Regions from separate parts of the Lactobacillus gallinarum genome, predicted to be linked through region 1. Evidence: predicted binding sites of a transcription regulator. Region 1 holds the regulator's gene; the other holds the start of a gene.
What was found. Region 1 encodes Rex, which represses fermentation and respiration genes when NADH is low (regulators of the CRP and FNR family bind a similar motif). Its sites were predicted from a motif close to TTGTGAANTANTTCACAA; they were not measured.

Region 1 (3,433 bases):
ATGAAAATAAGGCTTGGAGATTTCCAAGCCTTATTTTTTAGACATATTCTATTTTGATATCACTCATGCTCGAACGACCTTGAATAATTAAAGTTGGTCCACCACCGTTAGACGTACCATCAATTTCAAAATCACCTGACATGAAAGTAGATGCCATGTTGCTTTCTACCTGCCATGATAATGGTAAATAGATCGTCAAATCTGTCATTGTTATATTGACATTCATTGTCACTGTTTCATTTGCTGCCTGAGCATCATCTAAGTATAAGTTAACATCACTCATTTTAGCATTCACATCAATTGTCTCTAGTGCTTTAGAATGAATATAACGAGAAGTGTCTGACATAGTTTGATCAACTACTACATGAGAACCTTGTTCTTTGCTTACTGTATCAGTAAAGATATGATCTGTAAGATTTTCTCTTTTGTCCCTAAAGTTTTTAATTTTCTTATTTGCATAAACCACCGTATGAAATCGATTGCGAAAAATAATCCCCAATCCAATTGAAATTAGGACTGCTGCAAGTAAAATAGTCCACGGTACCAACCGAGTAATATGTAGTGGTTCAGCGAAAATCATTAAAATGAACGCAACGGAAAAGACACTCTCAGTGATCCGACGATTAATTAATCCATCTAATAAACTGATTGCAAAAATCACTGTCCCAATCGCAGCCCAGAACCCTAGTCTGTAAGTCCAAATCCCCATTTGGTTTAAAACTACAAACAATGCACAGGCAATAAAGAAGATGCCCCAAAAAGCTCGTCCCAATTTACCTCTCATTGAAAATTCCTTCTTTCTTCTAAACGATTACGCAAATCACGATAATAATGCCGCGATACATAGACCGTTTTATATGATTCTTCAAATTTAATCTGACAGTTAGAAATCGAACGTGTAATGGCATATATTTTATCCAAATTCAAAATAGTAGATTTAGCTACTCGCATAAAATTGCCGCCCAATATATCTTCTAACTCATACAATTTGTATTTAACTTGATAAGCATTTTTCGTCGTATGAGCCATGACGATCTTACTGTCAGTTTCAAAGAAAAGGATGTCGCTTAAATTCAAATAATAAGAGACATCATCTTTGATAGCTTCGATCTGCTCAAGATTAGGCGTTTGTTTCTGCAAGGCATGATACAATTGTTCAATTTCTGGCGTTAATTCCGAAGCATTAATAACTATTTCTGTCTCCTTTTGATTAGGATCAATATTTAATTTTACCTTCAAGCTTCATCCCTCCCTTCGACTTAACTATATTAAACCAAGAATCTTGCGTGAAAACTAGCTATTTAGACTAAGTGGTCAATTTTCATGACTAAGAGGTAAAAAAAGACTACCTTTCATTTAGAAAAGTAGTCTTTTAAGATTATAATTCATCGTTCTTTTGCTTTTCAGAATCTAAAAAGTAAATCAATGTTTGCAATTCTGTTGCCAAATCTACATTTTGCACTCTTACACTTGCAGGAGCAGATAATCTAATCGGTGTAAAGTTCATAATTCCCTTAACTCCCGCATCTACCATTTCATCAGTAGTCTTTTGGGCAGCGGTTGAAGGAACAGTTAAAATAGCAATTGAAATTTGTTGATCACTTAATTGCTGCTTTAAATCTTTCATATCGTAAACAGGAACGCCGCTTAGGATACGACCTGTAATTTTTTTATTAATATCAAAAGCACAAGAAATTCTAATATTGTTGCTTCGCTTAAAATTGTAATTAAGTAACGCTCTTCCCAAGTTACCAACACCAACTAAAGCAACGTTTGTCAATGTATCTTGATTTAAAATCTTTTTGAAAAAGCTCAGCAAATTCTTTACATCATAACCATATCCGCGCTTACCTAAAGCACCAAAATATGAGAAATCTCTTCTAATCGAAGCACTATCAACTTGAACTGCCTCAGATAGTTCAGTGGAAGAAACCTTATCCTTGCCTTCTTCATTTAAAATGATCAAATAACGATAATATAAAGGTAGTCTTTTTGCTGTTGCTTTTGGAATTTTTATTCTATCCATAATAGAAGCCCCCAACTGTATTTCATGTTTGTGAATGCACAATCAAGCATATCTATCATACCTGTTAACAGGGTGTTTGTCCAAATATATTTTTCACAAAGATTATTTTTCACATGTATTTAGTATTCGATCACTTTCTACCATATGGTAGAATAATGGTTAGGTGAAAAATTATGATTATTGCACAAGGACACGATTTAGAACAACAATTTGGTGCCAACACTTTATTTAAAAATGTTACTTTTTCAATCGATTCTAATGCCCGAATCGGTTTAGTTGGTCCCAACGGGGTCGGTAAAACTACCCTATTAAAAATTATGACAGGCGAGCAAGAACCAACTCACGGTGAATTCACTGTTAACAAGGGCATTGATGTAGGTTACATTGCTCAGGAAAATGCATTAAACGAAGACAAGACCATTTGGGATGAAATGGAATCTGTTTTTGCACCCTTAATAAAGGAAGCAAAAAGTTTAACTCACATGCAAGAACAAATTGCGGAACATCCCGAAGACCAGGAACTGCTTAAGCAATATGACCAAAAGCAATTTGCTTTTGAACAAAAAGGTGGTTATACCTACCAATCAGATATTAAGAGTATCTTGAATGGTTTCAAGTTTCCAGAAAATACTTGGCAAAAGAAGATTGGCAGCCTTTCTGGCGGTGAAAAGACTAGATTAGCTTTCGTAAAGTTGCTTCTGCGTAAGCCCGCATTGCTTTTGCTAGACGAACCTACTAACTACCTTGACTTGGATACGCTTGATTGGTTGGAAGGCTTTTTGAAGAACTATAGCGGTGCAATTTTGGTTGTATCCCACGACCAGTACTTCTTAGATCATTTGGCAACTCAAATCTTCGAATTGCAATTTGGTAAATTAACTCCATTTAAGGGTAATTATTCTGCTTACGTAATGCAGCGTGAACAACGTGATAAAGATCAAGAAGCAGCATATGAAAAGCAACAGGCCGAGATCAAAAAAGACGAAGAATTTATTCAAAAGAATTTAGTAAGAGCTACTACTACCAAACGTGCTCAGAGTCGTCGTAAAAAGCTTGAAAAAATCGAACGAATCAAGCCACCAAAGCATAAGAACAAGGTTCGAATTCACTTTAATAGCGAGCGACCTTCTGGTAAGGAAGTTTTAATTCTTAACGATTTAACTATTGGTTATCCAGACAAAACAATGGTTAGTGATATTTCCTTCCAAATTAATAAAGGTGATCGTGTAGCTATTATTGGACCAAATGGTATCGGTAAATCTACATTACTTAAAACCATTATGAAACAATTGCAGCCTAAAGGTGGTTCCATTAAATACGGCGCATCTTTAGACATCGGGTATTATGATCAGGAATTGCAAAGACTTGATCCTTCTAAGACCGTTTTGGACACTGTTTGGGATCGTC
Region 2 (3,433 bases), on a different contig from region 1:
AGAACAATAGAATCAAATAATCAACGTAAGGGAAGCCAGGCATTTTGAAGTCATTTAACTTATTTTCAGGTGTTTTTCTTCTGTAAGCAATGTGAGTCAAAACCATTAAGCACCAGATGATCAAGAACATACTTGTTGAAGTAGATGAAATAAAGTTAAAGGCTTGATCGCCGATAATCAAGGTAATCAGTGGTGCGCAGGCCATAAATAATGCTGACAAAATTAAAGCATTTTGTGGCAACTGCCGTCTGGATAGGTGACCAAAAGTTTGATTCCACTTGCCTTTGCCGTGGAAAGTAACTGAGAACAAAAGTCGTCCCGCACTGTATAAAAAACTGTTAGTGGAGGAGACTGCTGCCGAAATTACTACGAAGTTAATGATTAAACTCGCATTTCTAATTCCCGTAGCTCCAAGCGCTTGAACAAATGGACTGGAGTTAGTTGCTACCTTTGACCAAGGGATCACTAGTAAAATACCTAAGATTGCCATTACATAAAACAAAATGATACGAACAGGTAACTGATTAATTGCTTGCTTTAAGGTAGTTTTAGGATTTTGGGCTTCCGCAGCAGTTAAACCAATAAGTTCAACTCCAATAAAACTAAAGATAACCATTTGGAAACCTTGCAAAAATCCTTTAGTACCTCTAGCAAAGAAACCACCGTGATCATCTAAGTTGGCAAAGGCAACAGGACCAAATGATGTTTTACCACCAGTGATTAATAGATAAGCGATCAATAAAACAAAAGCAACTACTGTCACGATTTTGATAATGGCAAAACTGAATTCCAAATTACCAAAAACACGAGCTGAAATTAGATTGATGATCAACAAAACGGCAATTGTAATTAATCCTGGAATCCATGGTTTTAAATTGGGAAACCAATATTCAAAATAAATTCCTAAGGCAGTTGTTTCTGCCATTCCTAAAGTGATCCAACTAATCCAATAAAGATATCCGGTAATAAATCCGATGTTTTTACCCAGATATTGTTCGATAAAATCAATGTAAGTATGCTTGTTGAGGTCGGACATAATCATTTCGCCTAAGGCTCGCATAAGCAAGAATAGGAAAATACCTACAATGATATAAATCAGAATAACGCTAGGACCTGCGCGGTGAATACTATCACCAACCCCTAGAAAAAGTCCGGTTCCAATCGTTCCACCTAAAGCAATTAATTGAATATGTGCATTGCTTAGGGTTCTTTTATATCCAGAACTAGTCTCTGATTTTTTCTCACTCATATATTTCCCCCATATTCTCAGTTTTATCACATGTACTTAATATTTTATCATTTTTGCAATCGAGCACCAGTGATTATAGGAAAGCTTTAAAAAAATTCAGAAGAATAATATAAATTAATATGTTTGTTAATTCACAAACTAGTAAAAATAGCAACCGCTTTCATTAGTCTGAGAGTAAATTATAGAGTGATTTTTTATGCTTGTTCACTAGTGAATTACGTAAATTATGGCGTTTACTTTTAAATTTATTGTGCTATAGTTGACATTGTAAATTAGTTCACAAGAATTAGTAGATCTTAGAGGTAATAAAATAATGGCTAAGACACAACCAAAAGAGACTCAAACAGAGGAAGAGAAGAAAAAGCAAATTTACGACATGGTTGATAATTTAGTAAAAAGATCACATGTTGCATTAGACCAAATGGCTAACTTCACACAAGAACAAGTTGATAAGATCTGTGAAGCAGTTGCTACTGCAGGTGAACAAAATGCTTACCCACTAGCTAAGATGGCTGTTGAAGAAACTAAGCGTGGTGTAGTAGAAGACAAAACTACTAAGAACATGTACGCTAGTGAAAATATTTGGAATAGTTTACGTCACGAAAAGACTGTTGGCGTAATTGAGGAAGACAAGGAATTAGGTTTAACCAAGATTGCTGAACCTAAGGGTGTTATTGCCGGTGTTACTCCAGTAACTAACCCAACTTCAACTGTTATCTTCAAAGCTATGCTTGCTTTAAAGACTAGAAATACTATTATTTTCGGCTTCCACCCACAAGCTCAAAAGTGTTGTGTAGAAACTGGTAAGATCATTCAAGCTGCAGCCGTTGCTGCGGGTGCTCCAAAAGATGCAATTCAATGGATTGAAGAACCAAGTTTGGATGCTACTACTGATTTAATGAATAACCCAGGTGTTCAAACCATTTTAGCTACAGGTGGTCCTGGTATGGTTAAGGCCGCATATTCATCAGGTAAGCCAGCCATCGGTGTTGGTCCTGGTAACGGCCCATCCTACATTGAAAAGACTGCTAACATTGACCGTGCCGTTTACGACATTGTTTTGTCAAAGAACTTCGATAACGGTATGGTTTGTGCCTCTGAAAACTCAGTTGTTGTAGATGATGAAATCTACGACCGAGTTAAGGAAGAATTCAAGAAGTGGAGCTGCTACTTCTTGAACAAAGAAGAAATTAAGAAGTTTGAAGAACACTTCATCGATCCAAGACGTGGTACTGTTGCAGGTCCTGTAGCTGGTAAGTCAGCTTATGAAATTGCTAAGCTCTGCGGCGTCGATGTACCAAAGGAGACCAAGGTTATTGTTGCTGAATACAAGGGCGTTGGTAGAAAATTCCCACTTTCAGCTGAAAAGCTTTCACCAGTCTTCACTTTATACCGTGCTAAAGATCATGATGATGCTTTCAGAATTTGTTCAGAATTGCTTGATTACGGTGGTCGTGGTCACACTGCTGGACTTCACTCAAGTGATCAAAAAGTAATCAAAGAATTCTCAATGAAGATGGATGCATGCCGTATCTTGGTTAACTCACCAGCTGCTCTTGGTGGTATCGGTGACCTTTACAACAATATGTTGCCATCACTTACCTTGGGTACTGGTTCATATGGTGCCAACACCTTCTCACACAACATTGGTGCTCGCGATTTGCTTAACATTAAAACTGTTGCCAAGCGTCGTGACAACATGCAATGGGTAAAGGTACCATCAAAGACCTACTTCGAACACAATGCTGCTAACTACTTACGTCACATGCCAAACGTTAACCGCTTCTTCATCGTTACTGATGAAGGCGTAGCTGACCAAGGCTTTGCCGATGAAATTACCGACATTATTTCTAAGCGCCGTGGCCAAAAGGAATACGAAGTATTCAAGGCTGTAACTCTTGATCCTAACACTGACGTAATTAAAGACGGTGTTCACAGAATGAACATCTTTAAACCAGACGTTGTCATCGCCATCGGTGGTGGTTCAGTCATGGACGCTGCTAAGGTAATGCGTTTATTCTACGAAAATCCAGAAATGAAGTTTGAAGAAGCTTATCAAAAGTTTTTGGATATCAGAAAAAGAGTAGTTCGCTTCCCAAAGATTAACGGCGTTCAACTTGTATGTATTCCAACCACTTCAGGTACTGGTTCAGAAGTTTCACCAATCGCTGTCATTAGCGATGC

Region 2: a site for Rex is predicted at 1,515-1,532, ahead of adhE (bifunctional acetaldehyde-CoA/alcohol dehydrogenase). Genes of this name have one in related genera too.

What each region holds. Positions count from the first base shown of each region.
Region 1 covers NZ_NFKZ01000003.1:42,247-45,679, forward strand. Annotated here, with positions in the region: gene B5E95_RS02035 (LacI family DNA-binding transcriptional regulator) at 1-4, shown strand, start outside; gene B5E95_RS02040 (LiaF transmembrane domain-containing protein) at 38-784, opposite strand; gene B5E95_RS02045 (LytTR family DNA-binding domain-containing protein) at 781-1,239, opposite strand; gene B5E95_RS02050 (redox-sensing transcriptional repressor Rex) at 1,379-2,026, opposite strand; gene B5E95_RS02055 (ABC-F family ATP-binding cassette domain-containing protein) at 2,200-3,433, shown strand, end outside.
Region 2 covers NZ_NFKZ01000033.1:6,994-10,426, forward strand. Annotated here, with positions in the region: gene B5E95_RS08825 (amino acid permease) at 1-1,249, opposite strand, end outside; gene adhE (bifunctional acetaldehyde-CoA/alcohol dehydrogenase) at 1,563-3,433, shown strand, end outside.